One region of the Pseudoalteromonas sp. NS-SX12 genome, then DNA from elsewhere that is predicted to be linked to it. Evidence: riboswitches for the same ligand, from Rfam matches in the RefSeq annotation. Region 1 holds a riboswitch; the other holds the start of a gene.

Region 1 (16,125 bases):
AGGTCATTTTTCCAATTCGAAATCTGCATTTTTAACAGATTAAGTAAGTCTTTATCGCCTTTTAATTCGGGTTCTGTTAAATCAGCCAAAAGTTTGTTGCTGTCTTGGTCGTCAAATAATGAAAAACCAGGTTTATATCCCAGTGCATCTAGCTCTTTTTTAACAATTTCCAAGCCAAGCGTGTGAAACGTAGAAACCCATAACCCTTTCGCTTCTTGCTTACCCAGTGTTTGTGCCACACGCTCACGCATTTCTTTAGCTGCTTTATTGGTAAAGGTTACCGCTGCAATATTGCGTGCCTTGTATTCGCACTTTTGCACTAAGTAGGCAATTTTATTTGTGATTACACGGGTTTTACCTGAGCCAGCACCTGCCAGCACTAGGCATGGACCACTGATATATTTAACCGCTTCATCTTGTTTAGGATTGAGTTTCATTAAAATCGCTTGCATTAATACAACAAAGAAAGGGATTTTAAAATGCAGCTATGTCAGGCGCAAGGATTGTCTTTGCCTGCACGCCCTGATGGGTTAAACTAAACACAGTTTTTATTACTAGAATTTGACTATGATTAACCCAGCTAAACTTGAAGAAATTGCCAAGCAAATTACTGAAAACATGCCACAAGGTGTTAAAAACTTAGCAGATACATTGGAAGGCAAAACAAAACAAGCGATTCAAAATAAATTAAGTGAAATGGATTTTGTTAGCCGTGAAGATTTTGAAGTACAAAGCCAAGTATTATTAAGAACACGTGAGAAATTGGCGATTTTAGAGCAACGTGTGAACGACCTAGAAGCAAAGCTTGCCGATAAAGACGCAGAATAAAAAAAGAAGCTAAAGCGCTTCTTTTTCCTGTGCTTTTAATTTTGCTAACTCGCTGTTAAATGCGTCTAAAAACCAGCGGTGCTCTACTAAAAAGTTATTTGAAAAGTAAACCGAGAAATCTCTGCTTGCTTCAATAATACTTGCTATATTATCAAGGCTTTGCGATCGTTTTGATAACGCATGAACAAACACACTCTCCGATAAAAACACCGCATCTAGTCGGTCAGCCAACAGCATTTCAACTAGCGTATCCACATCATTACTAAGCGTTGCTATAGGATAATTATTATCTTGCAGCCACACCTGCGTATTGGTGTTTAAAATAGTGCCTATTTTTGCTTGTTCGCGAAATCCGCTGTGTTTCACATCAATTACATTAGATGTTTTATAAAACCAGCTCCAATTATTAATGAGTACCGCATCGCTAATTTTTGCAATACGGTCGCGAAAACGATTTTGCGTCGCTAAGAAAAAACCATCAACATTGCCACTTCGCATTTCACGCAGCGCCACACCGTAATTTGCAACAAGCTCAAACTCGTAGTTTACTTCCAAGTTATTAAGTACTTGCGTTACTCGCACAATACCTTGCCCTGCAAGCTTTTTATTTTCATTTAAATAAATGTACGGTGGAAAATGCGGCACTGCAAAACGCAGTGTTATTTTTTGTTCTGTCGTTTGTGGTACAACTTGCTCGGCATAGGCATTATTAGCTGTTAACGCAAAATACGCACTAACGACTAAACACACCTTGAACGGCATTGTTATAAATTTTTGCCACATCGTTCGCCCCATTAATGCTGGTTTCTAAATCTCTAATATGGCCATCGGCCAACCCATATATCCAGCCATGGACTTCTAATGCTTGCCCTCTTTCCCACGCATCCATCACGATATTTGTTTGGCACACATTCTTCACTTGCTCAATGACGTTTATTTCACATAAGCGATCAAACTTTTGCTGCTCACTAACAGAGCTACTAAGTTCAGTCTCATATTTATCGCGCGCATCGACAACATGACGCAGCCAATTATCGATTAAACCAAGTCGAATGCCATCAAGCGCTGCTTTTACGCCACCACAGCCGTAGTGCCCTACAACCATAATGTGTTTTACTTTTAAAACCTCTACTGCATATTGTAGTACAGACAAGCAGTTATGGTCGGTATGTACCACCATATTTGCCACATTTCTATGAACAAATAATTCGCCCGGTAATAAACCCACTATCTCGTTAGCGGGTACACGGGAGTCGGCACAGCCGATCCATAAATATTCGGGGTTTTGTTGCATTGAAAGAATCTTAAAAAACTCAGGATCCCGATCCGTTGTTTCTTTTGCCCACGAGCGATTCTTAACAAAAAGATGCGCTAATTTATTCATCAGTATTTGCGTTCCTGATAGTTTTTTAGGCTTTTGCCTGAATTAGTATATTTCTTGGTGTGATCTGTTTTTCACAAAACTCACTGAGTGTAACGCGGTAGCCAAATTGCTCCAAATATAAAACACGATCTAGCACTAACCAAAGCTCAATCAAACGCCTAAAGCCATGGCGCACTAACTCAATGCGCTGGGTAATCTGACGCCGTAATTTGCCTTGTGCTAAATAAGCTGCGTAATTTATCTGCTCTGGTAAAGTGATATTTTTTTGCTTGGCAGCCCACGTGCAAAAATCACTAAACTCACCGGTGAACAACGCTTTTTTGGCGGACGGCACCGGAAGATAGCTGTCTTTTTCAAGTACATCATCAAGTAAACAATCAAATGCTAAGCGCCATACGGTTTCAGTTTCGCGTAAACGTGAAATGCGCTTGCCTGAGGTAACTGTTTCTTGCAGCGCAAGCTTTAAATCACTGGCAGTAAAGGTAACCTGAGACTGCTTAGCAATATTGCTCATTGCTTCATACTGTTCAGATTGCTGAAATAAGTGATAACAACAGGGTGAAATACTCATTAATTTAGTGCCTTTGGCGACACCATGTTTAATCAGTGCTTGATGCAGCCCACCACAGGCATGAAGCGCCACCGCATGCTGTTCTTGCTGTAAATAATCTGCCGCACGTTCGGATAAAACATCCAATTCAGCCAGTTTAATATCCAAGCCAAATTGCTGTGCTAACTGCTGCCCTTGAGCCACCAGCTGAGGCTGTATTTCAACACTTTGTACTGGCACTTTGTGGGCAAAATGATATAGCCGCCCTAAATGCCCTTTACCTGCGCACCACTCCAGTAGCGGTAAGTCTCGCTCTGCGGTTTGCATCACAAAACTTTCTAATTGCGCAATCTTGCTGCCTTTAATGCCATTGGTAAGCCAAAACGGAAATTCAGCTGCCTGCTTATTTGCGCTTGGCAGTTGCAACAAACTTTCAACATTATCTAATTCAGGAATAAGATTGGCCAAGTAACGCTGCAGCTCAACTTGATTGCTTTCAAGCTTTTCAACATCATCGTCAGATAACGCCAGCAGGATTTCTGTTAAATGCGGCCAAGGTATTTCGCGCGACGCAAAAGCAACACATTGCCAATAGGCTTGTGTTTTAGTTAATAGCGTATCAATTGCGGTAAAAAGTGCGGTGTGAGACATCTTCAACACAAGCTAAATTTGAGTAGCGCTATGATAGCAAATCTTGCTGTGATGTTCAGAATAGAAAATGCCCCAATAATTGGGGCATTTAGGTCAGTTGTTTACGTTAGCTGTTTGCTACCTGCGCAAGCTTTTGTGCTTTACTCGACAAAAACTGCAAATAACACGGGTTGTCAGTTTCTTCTTGATAAGCATAAGCTAAGCGCTGTAAGTGCTCACTAAAAGCAGCATTATCTTGCTCAGGCACTTCAAATGCAGCCAATACATTTCCGGTTGCAGCACCATGATTGCGATAGTGGAATAAGCTGATATTCCAATTTGCACCTAAGGTATCAAGAAAACGCTCGAGCGCTCCTGGATATTCAGGAAACTCAAAACGGAATAAACGCTCTGATAACTGCTCACCCGGTTTACCGCCAACCATATAACGCACATGCAATTTAGCCAGCTCGTTATTGGTCATATCAACAAAAGCATAACCTTTATCAGTCAACTCTTGTTTTAAGCTCACCAGTTCCGCTTCACCATTGCGCAAGCCAACACCAACAAAAATTTCAGCATCGCCTGGGCCTGTGTAACGGTAATTAAATTCCGTAATTGAACGACCATTTAGTGCCTTGCAGAAACTTTTAAAACTGCCTTTTTCTTCTTTAATAGTCACCGCTAAAAGCGCTTCGTTATGCTCACCCAGCGCTGTACGTTCTGCCACATAACGCAATCTATCAAAGTTAAGGTTTGCACCTGATAAAATTGCCGCTAGGTTTTTACCTTTTGAACCCGTTTGTGCTACCCATTTTTTAAGCCCTGCCAGTGATAAACCACCTGATGGCTCAGCGACGGCGCGGGTTGAAACAAAAATATCTTGCATCGCGGCGCAAATTTCATCACTCGAAACGGTAATGACTTCATCGCAGTATTTTTGCGCTAAACGAAAAGTTTCTTTACCAATGATTTTAACCGCAACGCCATCGGCAAAACTGCCTACGCGCTCAAGTTCAACCGGTTCACCTGCATCCATTGCAGCTTTTAAACAGGCACTATCTTCAGCTTCAACACCGATCACTTTAATATCTGGGCGCAGTGATTTTAAGTAAATCGACATACCTGCTAATAAGCCACCGCCACCTACCGGAATAAACACCGCATCAAGTAATGGCAACTGCTGCATTAGTTCACGCGCAATGGTACCTTGCCCGATGATCACATCTTTATCATCGAACGGTGGTACAAACACCGCACCTTCTTTTTCAGCAATTTCCAGTGCATAGGCATTCGCAGCATCAAAGTGATGGCCATGTAAAATAACTTCGCCACCCAGATTGCGCACCGCATTTACTTTGATTTCCGGTGTAGTCACTGGCATTACAATACGTGCTGTATGACCAAGGTGGCTTGCACTAAGTGCCACACCCTGAGCATGGTTACCAGCTGATGCTGTGACTACTTGCGAGCCTTTTGGTAGCTGCTTTAATTTGTTATACGCACCGCGTAATTTAAACGAATATACCGGCTGCTGATCTTCGCGCTTTAACCAAATATGATTGCCAAGTTTTTGTTCAAGGCTAGTAACTGGGCTAACCTCAGTTACTTTTGCCAAGGGCTCCATATTGGCTTGGATTATAGCGCGAAAATAATCGAGCTCTTGGGAGACCATTAACTGAGCTCCTCTAACTTTTTAAGGTCACGTACCGCGCCTTTATCCGCACTGGTTGCCAATAATGCATAGGCTTTTAATGCAGGCGTTACACTACGTACGCGATCCACTGGTTTGTAGGCATCTTTACCGCGGGCTAACTGCTTTTCATGACGCGCAGCAAGCTCTTCATCGCTAACAATCATATCAATGCTACGCTTGGTGATATCAATGACGATTTCATCGCCGTTTTCAACCAGCGCGATTGCACCTTGGCTAGCGGCTTCTGGCGAAGCGTGACCAATTGATAAGCCCGATGTACCACCAGAAAAGCGACCATCCGTTAATAGCGCACAATCTTTATCTAATCCCATCGATTTTAGGTAGCTAGTCGGATACAACATTTCTTGCATGCCAGGACCGCCTTTTGGTCCTTCATAGCGGATGATAACCACATCCCCTTTTTCGATTTGGCCACCTAAGATGCCGTCAACTGCATCATCTTGGGATTCGAATACTTTCGCAGTGCCCTTAAATACCAACATGCCGTCTGCAACACCGGCGGTTTTAACAATACAACCGTCTGGCGCAAGGTTGCCGTAAAGCACCGCTAAACCACCATCTTGACTAAACGCATGTTCAACACTGCGGATACAGCCATTTTGTCGGTCTAGATCAAGCTCAGGCCAACGCGTTTCTTGGCTCATCGCTTTAGTGGTACGAATACCCGCAGGGCCCGCTTTATAGAATTTTTGTGCAGCGCTATTTTCAGAATTGGTTGCATCCCATTTTTCAATTAATTCACCTAAGGTGCCACCAGCCACATGGCCTGCATTTAGTTCTAACTTACCTGCTTTACCAAGCTCGTTAAGAATACCCATAATGCCACCAGCGCGGTGCACATCTTCGATATGATATTCAGGTGTTGCTGGCGCTACTTTACATAAGAAAGGTGTTTGACGTGACAGCTGATCAATATGGGTCATATCAAAATCAACACCCGCTTCTTGCGCTGCGCCGATGATGTGTAACACCGTATTTGATGAACCACCCATTGCAATATCGAGTGTCATGGCATTCATAAATGCGCTGCGATCAGCGATGTTGCGCGGCAGTACTGAATCGTCTTCATCGCGATAATAGCTACGACATAAATCGACAATACGGCGACCTGCTTCGACATAAAGTTGTTTGCGGTCTTTATGTGTTGCTAATGTTGTACCGTTACCTGGCAGTGCTAAACCAAGCGCTTCTAATAAGCAGTTCATTGAGTTAGCGGTAAACATACCTGAACACGAACCACAAGTTGGGCAGGCGCTACGCTCAACTTGGTCTGAATCTTCATCACTTACCGATGGATCGGCACCTTTTACCATGGCATCAACTAAATCAAGCTTGATATCAATTTCAGCAAGGCGTGTTTTACCCGCTTCCATTGGTCCACCTGATACAAAAATCACCGGAATATTTAAGCGAAGTGCAGCTAACAACATTCCTGGGGTGATTTTGTCGCAGTTTGAAATACACACCATGGCATCCGCACAGTGAGCATTAACCATATATTCAACAGAATCGGCAATTAGGTCACGTGAAGGCAGTGAGTAAAGCATGCCGCCATGACCCATAGCGATACCATCATCGATAGCAATCGTATTGAATTCACGTGGTACACCGCCTGCGTCACGAATGGTTTCAGCCATCATTTCACTTAGTTGATTTAAGTGAACATGACCCGGTACAAACTGGGTATATGAGTTCACCACAGCAACAATGGGTTTACCAAAGTCTTTATCTGTCATCCCTGTTGCACGCCAGAGTGCACGAGCACCAGCACGTTTACGACCTTCAGTTGTTGTTGCACTTCTTAATTTTGCCATGGTTTACCTCATTTTAGGGCTCTGCCCCATTCCTCATTCCCAATAAATATGTCGTTTTCGTATTATTCGTTGATTAGTGTTAACCAGCCATTTTCATCTTCTGTTTGGCCTTTCACTAAATCAAAATACGCTTGTTGTAATTGCTCAGTGATTTCACCGCGCTTACCTGTACCAATTTCAATTTGGTCTACGCTACGCACTGGTGTTACTTCTGCTGCTGTGCCTGTCATAAAGAACTCATCTGCAAGGTAAAGCGCTTCACGCGAGATTGATTCTTCACGTACTTCAAAGCCCGCTTTTTTCGCAAGATACATCATGGTATCGCGTGTTAAACCCGGCAGAATCGCAGCGGTTGTTGGTGGCGTATAAATTACGCCGTTTTTAACAATAAATAGGTTTTCGCCAGCACCTTCACTAAGATAGCCATTTACATCAAGTGCGATACCTTCAACGTAACCATTACGTTTTGCTTCACCTGAAATTAGCTGCGATGACAAATAGTTACCACCTGCTTTTGCTGCTGTTGGCATGGTATTAGGTGCTAAACGGTTCCATGATGAAACACACGCATCAACGCCCGCTTCTAATGCGCCGTCACCTAAATACGTACCCCATTCCATTGCGGCAACGGCAACGTCTGCTTTATGTGATTTAGGATTTACGCCTAATCCCACATTGCCTAAAAACGCAAACGGACGTAGATACGCATTTTTTAAACCGTTTTCACGTACTGCTGCTTTACACGCTTCATTAATTTCATCAGCTGTGTAAGGGATTTGCATACGGTAAATTTTTGCTGAATCAAATAAACGCTTGGTGTGATCTTGCAAACGGAAAATGGCTGGACCATTTGGCGTTTCGTATGCGCGTACACCTTCAAATACTGAGCTACCATAATGCAGCGCATGACTAAGTACGTGAGTAGTTGCTTGTTCTTGTGGAATAATTTTGCCATTGAACCAAATTAAATCTGACATTCTCTAAAACCTTAAAAAATAATAATTAGCTAGTTGCTGCTATCGATTGTTGTTCAAGTATTTCAACTTGGTTTACTTCAACTAACTTTTTTAATTGTTGTGTTAATAAATAAATAGGTCGGTCACTGTCTACCATCATATTTACAATATACTTTTCTTCGCTAGTCTCAATGTTCATTGAGGTTAAATTAAACCCGCGGTGGCGTGTTACACGTAAAAACCGCTCTAATGCGATACTTTGTTGTTTCACTTCTATTGATAAGTTGTGCTTCATTTTGCCACCTCAGTTAGCATTTGATCATTTGCGGCGCCTGGCGGAACTAATGGCCAAACATTTTCTTTATCATCTATACACGCGTGAAGAATATAAGGGCCTTCACTCGCCACTAATTTATCTATCGCCTCATCGACTTGGTTTGCATGGGTGATGGTTTCACCCGGAATACCAAAAACAGCGGCTAATTGTACAAAGTCAGGATTATCTGAAAGATTTGTTTCACTGTAGCGACCATCAAAGAAAAGTTGCTGCCACTGTCTAACCATACCTAAACGCTGGTTATCTAAAATAAGTAGTTTAACGGGTAAATTGTTACGACGAATTGTGGCTAGCTCTTGAATGTTCATCATGATTGAACCATCGCCAGAAACTGTTAATACAAAGTCGTTAGGACGAGCGATTTGCGCACCGATTGCGGCGGGCAAACCAAAGCCCATAGTGCCTGCACCACCACTGCTTAAATGATTACTTGGATGTGAAAACGCCATATGTTGCGCAACCCACATTTGGTGCTGACCAACATCGCAGCACACCACACCATTACTTGGCATTAAACGGCTTAAGCGATTTAATAAATAAGGGGCATATACTTTTTCACCAGGGTAGTCATAGCGCCATGCATATTGCTGTTGCATGTGACTGATATGCGCCAACCATTCTGGATTACTTTTGTGCGTCGCTAAATGCGGTAATGAATCTTTTAGATCAGCAACCAGTGAGGCATTAACTGGTTTACGCTTACCTACCTCAGCAGCATCAACATCTAAATGGATAACCTTAGCTTTACTGGCAAATTTAGCAAGGTTACCTGTTACACGGTCGTCAAAACGAGCACCAATACACACTAGCAAATCGCATTCTTGCACTGCTAAGTTAGCTGCTTGACCACCGTGCATGCCCAGCATTCCGAGGTTATAGGCATAATCAGCTGTCACAGAGCCAAGCGCTTTTAATGTGCTTACAGCAGGCATATTAGTCGCTTTTAAGAATTGCATAAGCTCATCTTGTGCATCTGCCATTTGTACACCGCCACCCACATACGCCAGTGGTTTTTTCGCTTGGCTTAGTAGTTCATTAGCTTTGGTTAGTTCCGATTGGCTCAATTCAGGTTTGTAGTCGTCTGCCGCAAGCCAAGGATGATAATTAACAGCGCCCATTTGGATATCTTTCGGAATATCAACAAGCACGGGGCCTGGTCGGCCTGATTGCGCTAAATGCATCGCTTCTTGTAAAACCTCGGCTAAATCTTCAGCTCGCTCTACCATGTAGCTGTGTTTAGTACAGCTCAGTGACATACCTAACACATCGACTTCTTGAAAGGCATCTGAGCCAATCGCTGCGGTAGGTACTTGACCGGTAATTGCAAGCAGTGGTACAGAATCCATCATGGCATCGGCAAGTGCAGTGATAAGGTTTGTCGCGCCAGGGCCTGAAGTTGCAAAACAAACACCCAGTTTGCCTGTGCTTCTTGCGTAACCAACAGCGGCAAAACCAGCGCCTTGTTCATGACGGGTTAGATAGTGAGTAACAGGCGAGCCATACAGCGCATCGTAAATTGGCATAATCGCACCACCAGGGTATCCAAATACCTCTTTCACGCCATGTTTGGCTAATAAATCGATTGTTAACTCTGCACCTGTCATTTTCTCTACCCTGTGATGTTTACTACTTGCTCATTTTCTTACTGCCAAAAAAAAGCCCCCGGACTTTTCAGTTCGGGGGCTCTCTCAATGCTTAACTTTTGCTACAGCACTACGAAGCCCCCGCGGTAATAATAATCACCACGTTAATAATTAGGACTAGTACGTTTACTGTTTTAAACATGTGTTTAAGCAACCATAAATTCTTTACAAAAATAGCCAAGCGTTCGTCTGCTTGGCTTCTTTTTTATTAGTATCGTTTATGAGCAAAAAAGTCAATCAAGAAATCTATGCATTTTTAAATCAATAGAATTAACTTAAAACCAAGATAAGCATAAAAAAACACATAAAAAGAATAAAAAATCCATTTTATACAATTTTAAAGATTATGTATGCTAAGACTAAAGCTTATTTGAATATCGCTTTATTTTTAAAAGTCTTATAACTTTTTTGTTAATAATTAGGCAAAGACTAATATTGCACTATCAAGTACACTGATACGCAAAATTAATTATTAACGCAAGGATCTGCAATGCGACTTTTCTTAATTACGCGAATACTGCTACTACCCATTCTATTACTTGGTTTAGCTCAACCAGTATTTGCAAACAGCAATATCAACCCAAGTCTTTGGAAAATTGAAAAAAATGGCGTGACATCCTATTTACTAGGCACTGTTCACTTGGGTGATCAGCAAATGGCGGGCTTACCAAGCTACGTAAAAAGCGCGATTGAAAAAACCGATAAACTGGTTGTTGAGGTTGATCTATCTAAGGTGAACCCAATAGAACAGCAGCAAGTAATGATGAACTATATGCTGCTCCCTGCAGGTAAGACGTTACAGTCAGAATTATCCGCTAAAAATTACAAAGCGCTAAGCAGTTATATGGCGAAGTTAGGCCTTGGTATGGAGCTTTTTCAGCAAATGCAGCCCTTTGCTGTAATGCTACAGATCACCCTAATGGAATACCAAAAAGCAGGTTATCAAGATTCCTTTGGTATCGACAAGCAAGTAATGAATGTCGCGCAACGTTTGCAAATTCCGATTATGCAACTTGAAACGCTAGAGCAACAAATGGGCATGTTTAAAGGATTTAGCAAACATAACAACAAAATGATTGAAGACGGTTTAAAAGAACTGGCTGATATGGATAAGTACTTTAATCGTCTGATTGGTAACTGGAAGCGAGGCAACGATAGCGCACTTGAAAACTACTACCGCGAAACCTTTACGGGTGACAGCTACAGCGCGTTAACTGAAAAAGTACTGCTTACTGATCGCAATAACAACTGGGTAGATCAGTTAAAGGCTCCCCTAACCAAACAACCACATTTTATTGCTGTTGGCGCACTTCATTTATACGGCCCACAAGGTTTATTAAAGCTTCTTGAAAAGGAAGGATTTAAACTTTCGAAAAAAAATAAATAATTTTTTAAACCTTTTTAATTGATGCCTGCGTCTAACTAAATAACAAACAGTTAAAACTGATTAAGCGCAGTCATCAAAAGGAATAATCATCATGAAAAAATTAGCGTTAGCAATGACATTAATCGCCGCAAGTATCTCAACCAATCTTTATGCTGGCGATGAAAAACGTATTACTGAAACTCTTACATTAAACCAAGGTCAAAACCTTGAAATTGATTTCCCTGTGGGCAGCATCGAAATTATCACAGTAGATAGCAACGAGCTTAGCATTGAAATTGAAATTGAGGGCAAAGACGAAGGCTGGTTTTCAAAAAATCGTGATGTATCAAATGTAGAACTAAGTAAACGCGTTCGTGATAACCGTATTTCATTGGAAATTGACGAAGAAAACTTAAGTCAAGAATGGGTTGTAAAAGTGCCAAAGCATGCAGCGATCGACATTGAAATTGGCGTTGGCAGCATTGATGTAGAAAAACTTGAAAACTCACTTGAAGCAGAAGTAGGTGTTGGTTCAATTCGTGTCGATACAGTACTTGATGACTTTAAGCGCATCGAACTATCAACAGGCGTTGGCGATACTAGCATTAAAGGCTTTAGTGGCGACTTAGAAAGCACACGTAATATTGTTAGCTCTGAAACACGTTACTCTGGCGCAGGTGAGCACAGCATTGAAGCCGAAGTAGGTGTAGGTGATATCAAAGTGCGTAAATAAAATACGCAGCAAGTAACTAAAAAAGGCGCGTTAAGCGCCTTTTTTATTATTTAGATTTTTTGTTCGCCGTGAACATCGGCCAATGTAAACTTGGCATTGGTATCGCCAAACACATACACAGAACAGCTTCCCCAAGATTCAGGAATTTGCCATTTATTGCCTGACTCGACCAAAAATTGTGAATGATGATTATCACAACGCACTTCAAGATTGGTTAAATTACCAACCACATTATCAATGATAAAAGCACTGCGTTCGAGCTGGTAGCTCCAAAAGTCACGTTTACTTATTTGTGCATTAATAATAATTGGTTTATCACTTTTTAAATACGCCGTTACTTGATTGTAGTAAGGCGAAAGCATCGCTAATCTTTCATTTTCTGGGTAATGCCTTTTAAGTGTTGCAAAAATCGAACGCGCATCACCATATTCCTGAAGTTCTACCGCTAAACTAAATGCACGTGCAGCAAGCGAACTGTATTGTGCTTCCTCTTGTAAGTCGTTATAAGACAACACTTTTTGAATTGCCGCTAGCTCGGCCTTTGGATTGGTATTTTTTTCAGCTATAAGCGAGGTAAGAATTGAATAATACATATCTTCATACGCATTCCAACGACCTTTTTCTTCGATCTTCTTGGCTATTTCTTCGGCCTCAGTGACTTTATTTTCCTCTAAAAAAACCATTGCCGAGCGATATTGCCTAAAGAACCACTTTGACGCACCTTTAGGGGTGTCGCTTAATTTAAAATTCAACTGTACTTGGTTTCGACATTGCTGAATTGGCTTACCATCTTTAGTGGCTGGTGAGTATTTCCACTTTTTGATTGAGCGCAGTGCATACTTTTCAAATGCCTCATTAGAGGAATCTTCAACAATAATATTAGATGTTGAACCATCTGGTTCGACTACAAAACTTAGTTGCACCCAACCTTCTTTACCGTTACGCGCAGCATTAATTGGATATTTAGGCGGCACACGCTCAATTGCCTCAGCATTGACAATGGTATTTAAGTGAAGCTGTTCGGTTTTGTTTGCTAAATCAGATGTATCAGCTGCACTCAAGGCACTTGCAGACAGCGTTATAAGCGGTAATAGAATCATTATCTAAGTCCTTTTATATTCGTGGCGTTTACCAACTCTTTACGTCTATGTTCAAATATTGCGCTGAGAAAATGACATACTAATAAGGCGGAATTTATCTGATAGTGCTTTGTCACATCGATAATTTAGGCTTAGTTAGCATTGCTTTTAGCGCACTAAAATAATAACAATTACAGTGAGTTGGAGTTACTCTTCATTGAAGTAGATTACAATACTGCCGCCACTAAGTACACTACCCTCGTTGTAATGCAAGCCAATGCCGATATTATCAAGCCAAGATGTCCACGGCCGAGTGTCAATTAATAAGCCGCCACCGTACTCATAATAATGGCCTGTGCTAAAGGCGCTACGTGCGTCTCCACCCAAATCAACACGCTGAAATTTAAGATAGATTGACTCTGTATGTTTTAATTTTTGGTCGAGCTTAATGGTTGCCCTAACGCTATTCGCAAAATACCAACCTGATGGGGTTGAGTCACGTGTTGCATCATCACCACCAAACCCTTTACCAAAGAAGTGGTTATAGGTCGACTTAACTAACCAATGCCCCCAACGACTGGCTTTTCTGCGACTGAGAGTTAACCCCATATCGGTTAAAACTGAGTTTGCAGTTGTATTAAAATAAATACCTTCCACTTCTGCTTTAGCGGCGCGGCTTTCAGGGCTGTTGTAGTCATGAATATTGTCGTAATGCATCACATGCGCACCAATTGAGCCTTCTAACAACCAATTATCGTAACGATACAGCGCTGTTTCATAATCGGCATAAGCGGTGAAGATTTGATCATGGCTATCGTCGGGAATGGTCACATCATCCAGCAATATTTCTTGCGATTGTGAAATATAAGAAAAGTGCGTGTTTATGCGTGAATCTTCGTCTAACGTGTAGGTATAAGGCAGTGCAAATACTTGTAGCTGAGTTCTTAAATCAACACTTTTATCGCCCGCATCATCACCGAGTTGCTCTAAAATATTAACCGGGTCAAAGTTACCAAAGCCAAAGCGCACTACGTCAGAGTCACTTAATACTACCGAGGACGCAAACGATTCCTCATAGGCTTTTTTCACCGATGCATCGCATGGCAAGGTTATAAAAACGCACAACAAAAATACTAACTTTCTCACAACTAACGATTTTTACTTAACTTCAACGGCAATAGCCGCTAGTTATATCATTAAACATCATGCGATTGCAGTGCTCTAAAATAAATTTTATTGACATTTAGACGTCCAAAATGTTTCAATTGCCGCTCAATCACCCTATTTTACGTTAGTGGCTATTTAAAATAGCGGCTAGCTTAGGGCTGGAAGAGGTGCGTTATTCAGGTAGTTCAGTTGAGGGGAGCAAACTCCAAAGACACTGAATGAGGGGAATTAACGCCGAGAGATAAGCTTTTTTGCTGATAACTTATCTCGGGCGCTTGGGCTGAATCCCGGCGACTGTCACCAATTACTTGTATTAAGTAAATATGTTTGGTGGAGAGCTTCTGGTCTTAGAAAAATAAGGCCATTCGCCTTATCTATTTTTTAAGTCCATTGCTCTTCGAATTTTTAGTTGTTCGAAGCTGGACTAAGCCTTTCTCTTATCCCTTCTTCGAACACATATTAAGTTCGCTAGAGATGAAATCACAATTTAATTTGACGCAGTACCCGCTGTGGACTGCATTAGTCACCCCCTTCACTGAGACGGGTGAAGTTGACTATGACAATCTTGCGCAATTAGTAGCAGATCAACAAGATGCCAACAATGGCATTTTATTACTCGGCAGCACAGGTGAAGGTTTAGCCTTAACCATCGCAGAGCAGCAGCAAATCGTGCGTTTTGTCTGTGACTTATCGCCGACTGTACCTTTGATGGTTGCTGTAGGCGGGGTTAACTTACCGCAACAACTTGAATGGTTAGAGTTCTGTAACCAACAACCGATTGACGCACTATTACTAGGCTCACCACTTTACGCTAAACCCGGCATTAAAGGCCAAATTCAGTGGTTTGATACATTACTCAGTGCCACAGAACTTCCTTGCATGTTGTATAACGTGCCAGGACGCAGCGCCGTAGCACTTGCTCCTGAACTGTTATCCGCATTAAGTCATCACACCAACTTATGGGCTTTAAAAGAAGCCAGTGGTGACATTAGTAAATTTGAAGTATTTAGGAGTAGTAATCCTAATGTGGCTATTTACAGTGGCGATGATGCCTTAATGCCATATTTTGCCCAAGCTGGCGCAAAAGGTTTAGTATCGGTTGCTGCTAACGCATGGCCTAAACAAACCGCAGAGTTTGTTCGCAGATCGCTTTTAGGCACACCAAACCTGTTTACTACTTGGAGCGACGCGGTAAATAGCTTATTTGAAGTAGCTAACCCTGTGCCGGTAAAAGTGCTAATGCACCAACAAGGCAAGCTCAACACCCCTAATTTACGTCCACCGCTTACCCATCATGAGCTGGAATCACCTGCAGCAATTCTCGCTGCTAATCAAACAATTTTATCTTGGAATTAAGAGAGAAGTACTATGAACTGGCAAGAACTATTAAAAAACCTAGAAAACGGCACCTTACGCGCAGCAAACCAAGATGAAAATGGTAACTGGCACGCGAACGTTGAAGTTAAAAAAGGCATTTTAGATGTTTTCAAAAATGGTACTAACACTGAGTTTCCAGGTGGTTTTGTAGATAAAGATAACCTTGCTGTACGCGGCTTTTCTGCACAAGAAGGTGTACGCATGGTGCCAGGTGGTACGAGTGTTCGCCCAGGTGCCTATGTTGCAAGCGGCACAGTGATTATGCCACCAGCCTATGTGAATATTGGCGCTTACATCGATACCGGCACTATGGTTGATAGCCATGCATTAGTAGGCTCATGCGCTCAAATTGGTAAAAACGTACATTTAAGTGCTGCAGTGCAAATTGGCGGTGTATTAGAGCCTGTTGGCGCAAGCCCTGTAGTAATTGAAGATGATGCATTTATCGGCGCAGGTTGTGTCATCGTTGAAGGCGTTGTAGTTAAAAAAGGTGCGGTACTAGCACCAGGCGTGCGTCTTTCTGCGACTATTCCTGTTTATGACT
Region 2 (16,125 bases), 970 kb from region 1:
AAGGCATTAACTGGCCCGAAAAGGAAGATGGTACGCCGAGCTTTAAACTCGAAGATTTAACCGCAGCAAACGGTATTGATCACGGCAACGCCCACGATGCATTAAGCGATGTCACTGCTACCATCGCATTGGCAAAACTCATCAAAGACAAACAGCCAAAAATGTACCACTACTATTTTAATTTGCGCTTTAAAAAAGCTGCGCAGGATTTAGTAGATGTATTTAATATGACGCCACTGGTACATGTGTCTTCAAAAATACCAGCAAGCCAAGGATGCACAACCTGGATTGCACCAATGGCGTTTCATCACCAAAACAAAAATGCAGTTATCTGTTTTAATTTAGCACTTGATCCAACGCCCTTAATTGAATTGAGTGTTGAAGAAATTCGAGAGCGTCTTTATACAAAACGTGAAAACCTCACAGATGAGCAACTTCCTATTGGGTTAAAGCATGTCCACGTTAATAAATGCCCATTTATCGCCCCGGCAAAAACCCTGTTACCAGAAAACGCAGAGCGATTAGGCATAGATAGAGAAGCGTGTTTGGCAAACCTTAAGTTGCTGCGCGCCCACCCAGAATTACGTGAAAAAGTAGTTGAAGTATTTAACGACGATAGTCATTTAACCCCTATCACAAATCCGGACTACGCACTTTACCAGGGTTTTGCATCAAGTGGCGACAAATCGAAATTTGATATTATCCGCACCACAGAGCCAAGCCAACTCGCCGGTTTGCAACTGGAATTTGACGATGCAAAATACAACGAATTACTGTTTCGCTATCGCGCCCGCAATTGGCCAGAAAGCTTAAGTCACCAAGAGCTTGAAAAGTGGCGAAAATACTGCCAAGGCAAACTCATGCATGGCGAAGATAGCCCGTCAATTGATGCCAATGAGTTTATGTTAAGCCTAGAGAATTTAGCGCACGAACATGAAAGCGATGAGAAAAAAATGGCAATATTAAAAGCCTTGTACCATTACGCTCAAAGCTTGTAGCAAAACAAATGGCTAAGCGTATTTCATGCAGCTTATACGACTACTTTGAAATTGTGTGTATGCGCAATAGCGAAGTAGTTATATCGCTAAAAAATAAACAACAATTCAGTGGCATCGCGAAAGCACTTATTCATGAAAATGGCACTGAATTTCTCTCTCTTATGCAAAGCGACCAAACCCTAGTAAACATTAATCTCACCGATGTCGCCATCTTGAGTGCCTGCAATAACGCCATAGAACACCATAACTTCAGTGTTTCATTAATATAGTCGCTACTTTCATGCTATTTTTTTGGTTTCGATCACGCCTTTAACTTGCTAATAAAAACAACCGTTAGCTGCTTGAAAAATAGACAACTTGTTCTAAATTTAATATGCCTGCATATCGTTTATCAACAAGGAAGTGCGCATGTTAGACAACCTTTCTTTCAAAAAAGCCATTATCGCAATATCCGTTGTTTCATGTTTGTTTATTTTTTTACTCATAGGTTTTTCTATCCAGGAAGATATAGACAACATAGACAGTGCAAAAGGCGATCAATTACTGCTTGAATTGGCTCTGAAAGCCGACAACGTTGCGCATAACTTCGCAGTAGAAAGAGGCCTGTCAGCGGGCTTTATTGCCGGTGGCGCAGCAAGTCAGTTTACGAAAGTAACAGCGCAACGCAAAAAAGCCGACAACGCATTGCAAGCGCTAAAAAATGCCGATATGAACACCCTCTCTAGTGAAGCAATACTGTTGAGAACACGGCTTGAAAACTATATTGCTAACCGCACAGCTATTCGCCAACAAGTAGATAACCGAAACGGTAAAGAGGCCTTTAATTTTTACTCAGAAGTTAATTTAATGGCTCTTGATTTAGTAAAAGCCATTACTGTTTCAATTGATGATTCACAAACTCGTGCGCAGTTTATGCAGGTTTACTTTTATTCACACCTAAAAGAGCATTTAGGGCAAGTAAGGGGCAAACTCAACGGAATTTTATCGGCAAAAAAATTCAATTCAACACAAGCGCAAGAGGTATCAAGTTACATCGCCAATATTCGACGTTTTAAATCGCTGCTGTCGGATAGCTCAGAGCAATCGCGTTTTTTCAAAGATCCCAGTATTGCCAAATATAACGACTATATTAATAACACCATTAATGATGTCTTTTTAAATCAAAAACCAACAAGTTCATGGCCAGAAGCAAGCGCATGGTTTGCCACAACGACCCAATATATTAATCAAATTAAACAACGCGCTACTGAATTTACCACTGAGATAAATACGCAAAAGCATGCAACGATTAACAGCTATTACCAAGGTTTAACTGGCAAACTTGTGGCATTATTAGTGATTGCCGGTGTCATCGTATGGGCAAATATTCGCGTAATAAAAGGCCTTACGTCAAAAATAAACCATATTAAAGAAACCTTATCGTATGTGTCGGATTCTGGCGATTTGACCATTCGATTAAACGATCAATCTCATGACGAACTCGGTTCCATTAGTCGAGATATTGATAAGTTGCTCAATTCACAAAAGGATTTGGTTGGTCACTTATCAAACGCTCTGCATATTATGAGTGGCAGCATTGACAAAATATCTGATGTCAGTCGCCATGTTATTGATCAGATTGTTAAAAATGATGGCGCACTGCAGAATATCGCCAGCTCAACTGAGCAGCTTTTTCAAACCACGCTAGGTATTAAAAATGAGATGAACGAGTCGATGGATAGCACCTCACAGCTTGACGATGTGTCAAAGCATACCCGCTCCATCACAGAGCAATCAAAAGGCTCGCTCGATACCCTAATCGAGTTAAATGAAAACGCATTTAACTCCACCGAAAGCTTGCACCATAAAAGTCAATCAATCGTATCGATATTAGAAAGTATTAATAGTATTGCTGAGCAAACTAACTTATTAGCGCTTAATGCCGCAATTGAAGCAGCCCGCGCTGGTGAACAAGGTCGAGGCTTTGCGGTCGTTGCCGACGAAGTCAGACAACTTGCTATTCGCTCTAAAGATGCCACAAGCGAAATCAGTGGTGTGTTGGAACTGGTGAAAAATGACGCAGAAGAATTAAAAAGTTTAATGGAAAATATACACGAGTCGAGCAAATTCACCTCAACTAACAGTAACTCTTCACTTGAAAATATAAACACACTTTATAATCAAATCAGTAATATTCAGGCACGCTTAAAATCAGTATCAGTGTCAACTGAAGAGCAATCGGAAGCCGCATCTCATATTACCCAACAAGTGAGTGTTATTAGTGAAGAATCTAATTCCATTACCAGCGATATGGAACAATTAAATGAATTGATTGAAGGGCTTACACAATCAAATCAACAACTAAAAAGCTCAATTACTCACTATAAAACAGCCTAAGCCGTGAGTTAACTGAAAACGCCACTACTTTGCAACAATTAGCGGCGTTTTATGTGCGATTAGTGTTTACCTTTACTTGCTTCTAAACGCGCTAATAAGCTAGATGTATCATAGCGGCCACCGCCAAGATTTTGTACTTCACTGTAAAACTGGTCAACAATTGCTGTTACTGGCAACTGTGAACCATTTTTACGTGCTTCATCTAGCGCAATTCCTAAATCTTTGCGCATCCAATCAACGGCAAAACCAAACTCATACTCGCCCTTAAGCATAGTTTTATGACGATTTTCCATTTGCCATGAACCCGCAGCGCCTTTGGCAATGGTCTCAACCACTTTTTCGCCATCAAGCCCCGCATTCATCGCAAAGTGCATGCCTTCAGCAAGTCCTTGTACCACACCCGCAATACAAATTTGATTGACCATTTTGCAAAGTTGGCCTGAACCAACCGGCCCCAGTAATTGGCTAAACTGTGAAAATGCCGCCATAACCGGCTGCGCTTTTGCAAACACCGCATCATCACCGCCACACATTACGGTTAATACACCATTTTCTGCGCCAGCTTGTCCGCCTGAAACAGGCGCATCTATAAAATCATTGCCTTGCGCTTTTGCAAGTTCGGCTAGCTCCTTTGCAACTTCAGCCGAGGTTGTAGTGTGGTCCACAATAACAGCGCCCGGTTTTAATCCAGCAAGTATGCCATTTTCACCTTTCACCACTTGTCGTAAGTCATCGTCGTTGCCAACGCAAATAAACACAAAGTCTGCGTTTTCAGACGCTGCTTTTGGCGTTTGTGCAAAGCGACCCAAATATTCATTAGCCCACTTTTGCGCTTTTGCTGTGGTGCGGTTATAAACACATGTTTCATAGCCTGCATTTTTAAGATGACCCGCCATTGGGTAACCCATTACACCTAGGCCAATAAACGCAACTTTTAACGACATAACTTACTCACTTTTAATCTTTACAAAACTGCGATTGAGTATAATCATTTAACACATTGAATTATAGGCCTACATTTCGCCAAGGATATCTATATGACTACAGCACCATTTCGCATCGCGTTTTTTAGCGCGCAAAAGTACGATATCAGCGCATTTGACAGCCAATTGCCAAACGATATAACAGCTGAATATTTTACGCAGCCACTTAACGAAATTTCAGTAAAACTTGCCGAAGGGTTTGATGCGGTATGTTGCTTTGTAAATGATACGCTCAATGAAACAGTGATTAACGCCTTAAACGAAATTGGCATAAAACTCGTTGCCCTGCGCTGCGCAGGTTTTAATAACGTGGATATTCCAGCCGCAAATCATTGCAAAATGGTCGTAGTACGGGTGCCTGCGTACAGCCCTGAAGCAGTTGCTGAGCATTGCTTAGCACTTATTCTTACGCTTTCTCGTAAAACTCATAAAGCCTATAACCGCGTTAAAGAAAACAACTTTGATTTAAATGGCTTACTTGGTTTTAATCTGCATAACAAAACGGTTGGTGTGATTGGCCTTGGTAAAATTGGCAGCGCTTTTGTTAAAATTTTAAATGGATTTGGTGCAAACGTGATTTATTTTGATCCATTTGCCAAAAGTGAGCTAGCTAAGCCAGTTAGCCTAGAAACCCTTTACCAACAATCAGATATTATTGCCCTGCACTGCCCGCTTACCAACGATACGCTGCATATCATCAATGAAGAAGCACTTGAGCAAATGAAACCGGGCGTAATGCTTGTCAACACTAGTCGCGGCGCGTTAATTGATACTGCTGCGTGTATTCGCGCACTTAAATCGCGCAAATTAGGTTATTTAGCGCTTGATGTATATGAGCAAGAATCAGAACTATTTTTTAAAGATATGAGCTGTGAAATTATCGATGACGATGTATTTCAGCGTCTTCTCACCTTTCCCAATGTGCTGATCACTGGCCACCAAGGCTTTTTCACACAAGAAGCTATGAGCGAAATTGTGGCGACCACACTTGACAATATTTCGGCGTTTCGTTTGCAGCAACCACTTGAGAATCAAGTAAGTTAAATCGTGTTAATAAACACGCAAAGTAATGAGTAATAGCAGTACACATAATTACAATTTTAAATACTATTACCCGTTATAATTGCGTGCTTATAATGCCAATTACATTCATTAATGTGGTTACAGTTCACGGTCGAATAACGCTACCATTAATAAGACGTTTGGCTCGCGACAATGGTCGTTTAATTAATAAAGCTTTGTGTGATTTTTCAATCGCCTTTCACACATAAAAAGCACTATATTAAGTTACACACTATGTAACAAGATAAGTGCTTTCATCCCGAACACGTCAACTTAATAGGTAAATTTTTATATGATTGACTTTGCAGCAACCTTTATTTTGTTTTTTGCGGTTATCGACCCCATTGGCACAGTACCTGTATTTATAGCTGTGACACGCGGTTTCGACGCTAAAGCAAAACGAAAAATTGCGATGCTTTCTGGACTTGTTTCCGCTCTGATCCTGCTATTTTTTGTAATTGCCGGAGAGTACATTTTAAGCGCCATGGCAATACCCTTATCGGCGTTTCAAATCGCTGGCGGCATTGTGCTGTTCTTATTTGCGCTTTCAATGATTTTTGGTGAAAGTAAACCTGAAGAAGAAGTACGCTTGGTAAAGCAGTATCATGAAACCGCCATCTTCCCGTTAGCCGTGCCCTCTATTGCAGGCCCTGGTGCTATGCTTGCGGCAGTACTTGCAACCGAAAATGCCCGCGTTGATTTGTGGCAGCAAGCGCAAGTTGCTGGTGTAATGATAGCTGTAGTGTTCTTAGCATTTTTATTAATGCTAATGGCAGGCAAAATTCAAAAGCTCATTGGTAATGCAGGCGCTATCGTTATCAGTAAAGTAATGGGTTTAATTTTAACAGCGGTTGCAATCACTAACGTACTCACCGGCTTTAAAAGCTATTTTAACTTATAAAAAAAGCGCGTTTAAAACGCGCTTTTTTGTACCAATAACCTATTACTTAAATGCCACGTTAGCAAACACCGCTAACATTAAGATTGGGCAAATAAAATAAAAAGCAACATATGATATTTATGACTAATAAAATGTAGCTTTAGCCTCTTGGAGCAACTGTAAAAGGGGTTTTTTCTGAAAGTTTTAATTTATTCTTATTGTAAAACTCTCTTCTAGCTTCCTCTCGAACTAGTCTCTGCTGTTCACTCGTACACACTTTCTTTTTAATTCTAGAACCTGTTTTAGGTTTATGTGAACATCTAAATCCAAGTTTATCAGCAGCAGCCTTTAACTCAGCAGCAGTAAACTTAGTTTTGTTAGCCAAAGCTTGAAGCTCGCTGTCTGTTAGTGTTTGGCTTTGTGAATGCGTACTATCATCTGTATTTGATGTACTATTACAGCCTGTCAAAAAAAAGGCAACGATCACATAAAAAACTGTTCTTTTCATTATTTTATACTTATTTTTCTTAAACTTAGTAATAACTTATCTAGCAACACAAAAATATCAACACTTTTGTGTTTAACGGCGCTTAAATTAGGACAAATCATAACACTAAAGGTATAAAAGTCTTGCCGAAGCTGTTATGTCAAGATGTTTCGCAAGCTGCGACCTAATCTCCTACTTTAATGCCACGTTAGCAAACACCGCTAACATTAAGATTGGGCAAATAAAGCGAATATAATTTGCTAGCACTTTATAACCAAGTTTGTTTGATTCGTGCAGTTTGTTACCGCGCTTCCAAAGCCACCCCACAACCACAAAGTAGAATAACCCCATTAATGGTAATTGATATTGGGTAAATACGGTGATCACTAAGCCAAACAACCATTCAAAATTAACGATAATCACACTCGAACAAATACCCACAATAACCGTTACCAGCCAAGTTGCTGGTTTTCTATCAAAACCATGGTTTTCGACTAAAAACGATACTGGAATTTCTGTCGATGAAATTGTTGACGTTAGCGATGCAATCGACATTAATACAAAAAAGACAAACGCCACCACTAAACCAAAGGCACCTAAGGTAGCAAATAACTGAGGTAACACAGCGAAAATTAATTGCCCTTCACCAATCAACTTGCCACCTTGCATAATCTCAACACCCTGCGCTTGTGCTACATAAAGTGCAGGAATAATCAACAAGCCCGCTAAAAACGCAACGCTGGTATCAAGCATGGCAACTGAAATCGACATTTTTGCCACGTTTGCATCACGTTTTAGATACGAGCCGTAAATCATCATGCAACCAACACCCAGCGATAACGAGAAGAACGCTTGCCCCATTGCTGCAATAATTAAATCAGGATCAGTGACTTTACTAAAATCAGGCACTAAATAAGCATTAAACCCTTCGCTTGCGCCATCTAACGTCGCAATATAGGCAATTAACGTAAGCAGTAACACCAATAAAACCGGCATTAATCGGCGCGACCAAACCTCAATACCCGACTTAACCCCTTTTAAAATAATACTGGCGGTTAATATCAGCATCAGCGGCGTAAAAATAAAGTTGCGCAATATTGAATCTGATTTTAAGAAGTTTGCAATGTCGGTAAGGCCAAAGAATGTGGCGATTGGTTCAAGTGCAAATGCCAGCATCCAGCCAGCAACAATGCTGTAAAAGCTGAGCATAACAATGGCGCCGCCAAGGCCAATATAACCTGCTGCCGCGCCCATTTTCTTGCTGGTAGATTGGCACGCTTCAGCCAACGCCTTTACGGGGTTCGCTTGTGCACTATGGCCAATATAGAGTTCAGTAAAAAGCGCAGGTAACGCCAGTAAAAAAATTACAATAAAGTAAACCAACAAAAATGCACCACCACCGTGGTTTGCCGCTTGTGTTGGGAAGCCCCAAATATTACCTAAGCCAACCGCGGCGCCTGCCGCCGCTAATACAAAACCTAAGCGACTTTGAAAGCCATCTCTAATTTGTGCCATATTGAACTCTTATTTTTATTATCTACACCACGACTTACGTAACCAAGCAAGATATACTGCAGCAAATTGTAAAACTGCGCTTGGCTAAAAGACTAATCTATCGGGTATGGAAACGATTAACAACAAAAAACCACCAATCACAGGCATCTCGCCTGAGCGCGCGCATTTTAGCGTGCTAAGCCCTAAGTCACCAATTAATTTAGTTATAGCCAATAGCCAAGCCCTTAATTTCGACCAAATAAACATCACAAGTTTATTATCTGCGCATGAAATTAGCATTTTAGAAAGGCGCAAGTTAGAAAGCGCTAAACGCGAATACTTAGCCTCGCGTTATTTAATTAAGCAATTAGCGCAACAGTTTTTGGCGTATGAGGCAGCTGAACTCACCACCTTTTTTGATGAACACACTGCACGTTTGGTAATTAAATATCAAAACAACACCCTGCCACTTTCACTGGTGATAAGTCATTCCAAAGGCTGGGTTGCGGTATATTTAGCACATGAGCCAGAGCGTATGGGCATCGACCTTGAGTTTATGTCGCAAAAGCGCCCTTTTTTAAAACTAGCCAAACACTTTTATCATCAAGATGAAGTTAGAGAAATTGAAGCGGCAAACCCTATGTCCGATACTTTTTTTCGTATTTGGACATTAAAAGAGGCCCTTGCTAAAGCTGTTGCCATGCCAATTGCCCAGCTGCTTTCACCTAATGTATATGATGGATATGCAAAACATAATTTAGCAGCTTATAGCTGCCAAATTAATGGGTTTGATTTTAGTTTGGCAACGCCAATGACTGTTAAACAGCCACCAGCGCTTATTGAAGTTTCCCTTAAACCCGATTTAACAGGCTTCGAGCAAACGGCTGTGAATCGCTTGCACCACGTTATCTGATTCAGTTTGCTCAACTAAGAAACACAGGTTGTGCTTACTTGCACCATGGCAAATTAAACGAATATTAAAATCACTGAGTACACCCATTAAGTTAATTTCGCCATGACGTAATTGAATTTCAGAGCCAATCAGTGCAACTAACGTTAAGTTATTCTCAACCGTTACATGACAAAACTCGCTTAACTCGTCAAGACAAGCTTGTTCCAACTCCGGACGCGATGCATTCGGCGCGTTATCTAGCGTTAACGCGACACTGATTTCAGAGGTAGTAACTAAATCTACTGAAATATTGTACTTTGCTAAAATGGTAAAAACACGTGCTAAAAAGCCGCTAGCAAGTAGCATTTCTGGGCTTTTAACCGTTAATAATATTTGGTTTTTACGCTGGGTTACCGCGCGAATACCCGCTTGTTCTGATTTTTCTTTCTCAATCCAAGTACCACCTTGTTCTGGCGCTTTACTTGAACCAACAAACACACTAATACCACTGCGACTTGCTGGTAAAATAGTGGCTGGGTGCAATACTTTCGCGCCAAAGGTTGCCATTTCTGCTGCCTCATCAAAGCTCAGCTTGGCAATCGGTGCCGCTTTTACACATAAACGAGGATCTGTACTAAAAATACCCACTACGTCTGTCCAAATGTAAACAGCTTTTGCGTCAACCGCTTCAGCCAATAATGCTGCACTGTAATCAGAACCACCACGGCCAAGCGTGGTTGTGTCACCTTGGCTATTTGCACCAATAAAACCTTGGGTAACAACAATGTTTTCGCTTAATAACGGCAATAAATTTGCTTGTGCTAATTCACGAGTGCGTTCAACGTTCGGTTCTGCTTTACCAAAATGTGAATTGGTCGCTAGCACTTCGCGTACGTCAAAGCGCAGCGATTGTGCACCTAAGCTGCGTAAAACTTGGGTAAATAAATACGATGATAAACGCTCACCAAAACTTAATAGCTCGTCGCTTGCTTTGTCATCAAATTCGTTTTGTAATGCAAAGGTTTTAAACGCTTCAAGTGTTGCTAAAAAACCTTCGGTAATGTCGTCATCTAATGTGAGTTTTTCAGTAATTTTGTGCTGAATGGCTACCACGGCGTCAATATGCTCTTGGCGCGCAGCGTCCGTCAAATCGTCATTTGCAAGGCTTACTAAATGATTGGTAACACCAGAGCTTGCACTTACGGCAACTAAACGGGTGCTTGGGTTTGATATAACAATTTCGGCGCAGCGCACCATAGCGTCATAGTCTGCGACACTGGTACCACCAAATTTTGCTACATTAATACTCGAATTAGACACGGTCTCTCCTTTAAATCTTAATAAGGAGAACTTGGCAAGGAACGTGATTGATTACATCAGGATAGTCTCTGCCAGAAGCTCTCCACCTGTTACAGGTGACAGTCCCGAAGATTCAACTTCTAGAACCGAAGCAAGCTGGCCACAAATCCAGATCACTCCTCGGCAGTTAACCCCCTGATAGACCGTCGTCGGGAATGTGCCCTCGAATCTACTACCTGGTTAATGCACCTCTTCTGTGTTTGAATACTTAATAAGCACACAAACAAAAGCCTTCTAAAAAGAAGGCTCTTGAAATTTACCGTTTAGCCGTCTAGCTGTCAATCACTAATTAAGAAATAAACAACCAACTAAATACGATGATGAATAACCAATAGTGTAGGCAATCATCAAATACATAAACATACGTAGGTAACTTACAAAGGTAAGCTCCTTAATTTTGCTCATCGCAATAATACCCGCAGCTGAACCGATAATCAGCATTGAACCGCCTACACCGGTTGCATAGGTAAAGGTTAACCACTGACGTGTATCCATTACGATATCTGCTTTTAAAAGTGCTGCGGTAAGCGGTACGTTATCAACCGCTGCTGACAAAATACCCATAAAGTAGTTTGCATATTCAGGTGCAAGCACTTCATAAAGGTGGGTAAATTGATTCAACACACCAATCTCTTTCATCGCACCTACAAGTAGTAACACACCTACAAAGAATAATAAGGTGTCGTACTCAATTTCACGTACGTAATCGATAATCTTTTTATTCACGTCTTTTTTGCGCATTAAGAATTGCGCAACTAAAAACATTAGCGATAAACCAAATAAGAAAGTTAATAATGGCGGAATGTGATACCACACACTAAACATTAGTGTCGCTACGATGGTTGAAACAAAGATACAGGCAATGGTGATATCGGTTTTTTCAATACGGCGCAGTTCGACTTTTTCAAAAGTAATAGTGCCTTTCATGCCCATACTTAGCATCGCCGCTAAAATAAATACCGATAACGCTGCAGGAGCCACAAGCAACAATAAGTTAGCAATGGTGACTTTATCAGCAAGGAAAATCATTAAAGTCGTTACATCACCGGTGATAAGCGATACCCCACCCGAGTTAACCGCAAATACAATAAGCGTGGCATACTTAATGAGTTTTTTGGCATCAAGCTTTAACGACATCACAACCGCCAGCGATATCAGCGTTGCCGTGATGTTGTCAGAAATCGACGAGAAGAAAAATGCAAACGCACCGATTAAATACATCAAATTGCGTTCGCTCATTTCATTAGGCAATACCCTATGCACCAAGCTTTGAATAAACCCTTTGGAGTTTAAATATGCAACAAAGGTCATCGCTGCCATCAAAAACAACCACAAGGTCGCAATTTCTAAAATATTATGATCGAGTTCTTTTTGAACAGATTCTGGACTTTGCCCATGTAAAGGGGAAATAAAGAGAATAATCCAGCACAAAGTTCCAAAAAATAGCGTTGTTTTGGCTTTGTTTACATGGATAATATCCTCTATAACAATCAGCACGAATGCGATTATTATCAGCGCGAGAATAACACCTGACACCATCTTGTTATTTTAACCTGTAGAGTTGAGTTAAAAATTTGAACGAACACCCAACCTGCGGTCGATAAGAAGCCTGTTGAGCGGCGCGAAGTGTAGCACTGAAGATTACCTAAAACCACTACGGTTTTAGTCTAATTACACATTTTTTTTATAAAAAATTTACTTTTTGGATAGATATCAAGTTAACGTGGATAAATATGATCCCACCTAAAAGAATTCTAGCAACCTTGGTAGACAATTGGTCACTGATTGAAGCCCTAATTAAACGCTTTGATTTTGGCGATTTTAGTTTCCAAGATGCCCAAAGCTTGTTAAAAAAATTAGAACCAAAACTCTCTTCCGAGGCGGTATTTAAGCAAATTAACAAGTTGATCCAGCTAGAGATCATCATACCTTTAGCTAAATCGTCACAGCTCGAAATTAACCGTGCTATTGCCGATTTCTCGCAGTTTTTATTGCAAGAAGAAAGCCTTGGCCTCGTTGGCGAGATTCACGTACTCGTTGACGATTTGGCGCGCTTAAACCAACGTTTATCTAACGCTGGCTTTAACGACGATGAAATGGAAATTAAACGAAACGCCCGCATTATGGATGAGCGCGTGCGTAAAATTGTTAAATTATTCCAACATAATCAAAACGCTATTTTTAACCTTGTTGAACAAGCTAAATCGAACGACTCTAATTTAACGCTGGCAAAACGCTATAAAGCAGTCATTGAAGCATTTGATGAATACATTGAACCAATGCTCAATATGGTCGATATTGGCGGCGAATTTAAGCTCTGTTTTGAGCAAATTGAAGCCTCTCTGAGTGACTTGATTATTCACTTCACGACCCTTGGCAAATTTAAACACGAAAAACGCCAGCTTGAGCAATTGCGTAGCCGTATTTTAGATATGTATTTAATTGGTCAGCAATCTCTTACCAAAAGTGCCGATGTATTATTGCCACTGCGAGAAGAGCTGCGCCGAAATACCCAGCTAACCAAACAAACTTCAGAGGTACTTGCGCTTATTCGTAAACAAGGGGTGGATAAAATCCTTGGCGAATTTATGCCGTACTTTAGCTCAGAGGCGCAGCGATTGTCGCTTGGTTCTAACAACCAAATCACTGCGTATATGGCTGAGCTTGCGGAGTTTGAGCACGACGAGTACGAATTACCGGATATGAGTGCGGTGAATCAATACATTGCACCTAATATTCCTGATTACAATCACGTAAAACAACGCTTTACGCAAGCTAAACGCAGCAAAAAAGCGTCTATTATGGATTTCTTAACGACCACCTATGATGAACTAGAAACTGACGAGTTATTATACCTTTACCAAAAACTAGCAAGCGATAACACGCTCGCTATTTCGCATGGCGAGCAAGTAACCATTCAAAGTGGCAATAAACAGCTTACGCTCAAGCCGTATCTCGCACGTTCAGTTTCATCGGATTAATTTTTATGTCTCAAATCGATTTATCATTGCTTTCAGAGCTTAAAGCAATCAACAAAAAACTGGTGTCTGGCTACCATATTTGCGAGCAAGACAGCCAACTATTTCAACAACTTGATCAAGAGTTTGATGCTTATGAAGCGCTTTTTGCTGCTCTTGGCCAAACCCTTGTTCACGATGCCCGCGGCTTTTATTACCTGCAAGCGGATGAGGGCACCCCAAATATGGGTAAAATCTCACGCTCATTTGCCCTTACCATTTATGTACTGATTGAGCACTATGCCAACCTCGGTAAAGATCCGCTGGTTGCCCTATTCGATAGCGATATCGACCTTGAGCTGATGATGACCTTAGTGCAGAACAACAAGCACTTGTTTGATCAGCTAGAGATCTTTTCAGGAAGCGATATGCGCCGCGATGTGTTTTTACGTATGGTAAGACTTGGTGTTGCCCGCGAAACTGAACTGGGTTTTCGTATTCTTGCCTCAGCGCACCGCTATTTAGATGCGCTAAACGACATTAGCAATTTTCAAAGTCACATGGACGAGGAGCAAGTGTAATGACTGAATTATATGGATTAACCAAACTTGCCCTATTAAATACTGCAGGTTACGCAAAATGTGTGATCCCGCTCAATAAAAGTAGTTCTATTTGTGCGCCTAATAACACAGGTAAAAGCTCGGTTATCAACGCTTTACAGTTTCCGTTGATTAACGATTTACGTTTAACCGAATGGGACGGACACGACCTTGACGAAACCCGTAAATTCTATTTCGCGTCTGATCAATCGTATATTCTACTTGAAGCAGAACTCCCCCATGGCCCAGTAGTAATTGGTGTAGCTGGCCTTGGTAAAGTAGCAGGTTATGGCTACCAGTATTTTTGCTACCACGGCAAATTGGATTTAGCCGACTACACGCAAAACAAACGCATTTTAAAATACACTCAGCTATTTAAAGAGTTAGGTGAAAAAGGTTACGCCCCGTATGAGCTTAAAGCACAAGAGCTAAATGCCCTACTAACTGGCGGCGCAACCCCATTTGATAGCGTGCTTAACCTTAAAATGATCCCGCTTAATCATGCCCATGACGCACCAATTTATAAAGAGATCTTCCGCCGAATTCTTAACTTACATAAGCTTGGCGCGCAAGATGTAAAACGCTTTATGTTAAAAGTGTTTGAGCGTCATATGTCAAACGCCAAGGTGGACTTTTACGATGTGTGGCAACGCGCCTTTGAAAAAGTAAATCGTGCAAAAATTGAGTTAAAAGCGCTTGAACAAAATGGCGAAGCCATCACTGCGCTTGAAAGCATGTTAGAGCATCAAAGTGCACTAAAAGGCAAACTTGCGGCCTTTGCGCCAAAAATTGATAAAGCCTTAATTGATTACAGCGACTTTAACGACAACAAACTGATTGAAATCACCGAACAGCTTGAAGGCATTGAAAGCGAGAAAATCGAGTTTGAACAGCGCCAAAGCCTGTATGTCGGACAACTTCGTGAAATAGAACGTAAACGCACCCAACTTGATGCTTGGTTTAGTGAATTTTCTACCCTTAAAAATGAATTTGAGCTGGTTAACGAAGCGCAGTTAAAAGCAGAGCTTTCGCAAGTTAAAAAAGAATACGATGCGCTCTCGCATACCCTTGCCAGCGCCGAGGGGCAATCACTTGTTACCCTAGATTTCCGCATTAAAGATGCCACCAAGCAAATTAAGAGCTTAAAACAGCAGCTTAAAAACCTTGAGTACAACTTATTTACTCGCATGCGTGAAGACTTATCACTGAAAGAAGTAGAAGATATTTCGTGCCTGCTTAACCACGATATTATGACCATGGCAACGTCGGGTAAAAACGACATTACCATTCATGATGAAACCGCATTTAGTGAACTGCTTGATTTAATTTCCCGCTCAATTGAAGGCAATGTCGCAAAATTGCCGGGCATTGATATTCCATTAAAGGGTTTAAACGCGCTTAAAATGCAATCGGGCGATGATAAAGAAACCATTAAAGCGCAAATTAATGCGTTTGAAACATCGCTAAAAGAATTACTGGCACAAAAAGAAGTTGCCGTTGATTTAGAAGGCAAAAAGCAGGAAAAAGAAACCCTGTACCAAACGGTAATGGCGCACGAAGCCGCACTGAGTCAATTTGCTAAATACACCACTATGCTTGCTTCAATTGAGGCGCAAGAGTTACTGTTGTCACAACTTGAAAGCGAGCAAGACGAAGTAGAAGGGCTACTGGGCGAAGTGCAAAACGCCGTTGCCACCATTGCAGATAGACGTTCAATTATTAAAGCTAACCGCGATATGCTGGCGCGCCAAAGTGCCCGTTTAGCGCAAGTAAAATCTGAGCGTATTGACCATACTCTTGATTTTTACTCAGGTAAATCAACGCCCTATCCAATTGATATCACCATTGATTTTGATAACTTAGCCGATTTAATTCATGGCTTTAATAAAGACTGTCATGAGCTAAGAAATTTTGCGGTTAATGTATCAAACACCTACCTGCATATTTACAACGCAGGCCTGACAAAATTTGATGGCGAAACGGACGAATACTTAAAGTATCAAAAAGTGATAAATGCATATCATAACCTTGATAACGA

What was found. Region 1 has a riboswitch for lysine ahead of dapA (4-hydroxy-tetrahydrodipicolinate synthase). Riboswitches for the same ligand answer to the same signal wherever they lie in the genome.
Region 2: it holds a riboswitch for lysine, as region 1 does, so the genes downstream of both, lysC (lysine-sensitive aspartokinase 3) here and dapA (4-hydroxy-tetrahydrodipicolinate synthase) in region 1, are expected to answer to the same signal.

Annotation. Positions count from the first base shown of each region.
Region 1 covers NZ_CM170634.1:1,232,844-1,248,968, reverse strand. The annotation lists gene rep (DNA helicase Rep) at 1-437, opposite strand, end outside; gene ubiK (ubiquinone biosynthesis accessory factor UbiK) at 568-828, shown strand; gene AC2IOM_RS05935 (substrate-binding periplasmic protein) at 838-1,611, opposite strand; gene can (carbonate dehydratase) at 1,562-2,212, opposite strand; gene AC2IOM_RS05925 (methyltransferase) at 2,238-3,413, opposite strand; gene ilvA (threonine ammonia-lyase, biosynthetic) at 3,520-5,067, opposite strand; gene ilvD (dihydroxy-acid dehydratase) at 5,067-6,923, opposite strand; gene AC2IOM_RS05910 (branched-chain amino acid transaminase) at 6,986-7,900, opposite strand; gene ilvM (acetolactate synthase 2 small subunit) at 7,926-8,174, opposite strand; gene ilvG (acetolactate synthase 2 catalytic subunit) at 8,171-9,820, opposite strand; gene AC2IOM_RS05895 (TraB/GumN family protein) at 10,350-11,246, shown strand; gene AC2IOM_RS05890 (DUF4097 family beta strand repeat-containing protein) at 11,338-11,958, shown strand; gene AC2IOM_RS05885 (energy transducer TonB) at 12,009-13,058, opposite strand; gene AC2IOM_RS05880 (Solitary outer membrane autotransporter beta-barrel domain) at 13,245-14,183, opposite strand; lysine riboswitch at 14,359-14,553, shown strand; gene dapA (4-hydroxy-tetrahydrodipicolinate synthase) at 14,679-15,560, shown strand; gene AC2IOM_RS05870 (2,3,4,5-tetrahydropyridine-2,6-dicarboxylate N-succinyltransferase) at 15,573-16,125, shown strand, end outside.
Region 2 covers NZ_CM170634.1:2,203,513-2,219,637, reverse strand. The annotation lists gene sbcB (exodeoxyribonuclease I) at 1-998, shown strand, start outside; gene AC2IOM_RS10265 (Rho-binding antiterminator) at 1,007-1,267, shown strand; gene AC2IOM_RS10260 (methyl-accepting chemotaxis protein) at 1,407-3,374, shown strand; gene AC2IOM_RS10255 (NAD(P)-dependent oxidoreductase) at 3,434-4,318, opposite strand; gene AC2IOM_RS10250 (2-hydroxyacid dehydrogenase) at 4,412-5,401, shown strand; gene AC2IOM_RS10245 (MarC family protein) at 5,712-6,320, shown strand; gene AC2IOM_RS10240 (hypothetical protein) at 6,460-6,807, opposite strand; gene AC2IOM_RS10235 (sodium-dependent transporter) at 6,979-8,301, opposite strand; gene AC2IOM_RS10230 (4'-phosphopantetheinyl transferase family protein) at 8,408-9,193, shown strand; gene lysC (lysine-sensitive aspartokinase 3) at 9,143-10,429, opposite strand; lysine riboswitch at 10,560-10,733, opposite strand; gene nhaD (sodium:proton antiporter NhaD) at 10,817-12,070, opposite strand; gene AC2IOM_RS10215 (hypothetical protein) at 12,265-13,512, shown strand; gene AC2IOM_RS10210 (condensin complex protein MksE) at 13,518-14,069, shown strand; gene AC2IOM_RS10205 (ATPase) at 14,069-16,125, shown strand, end outside.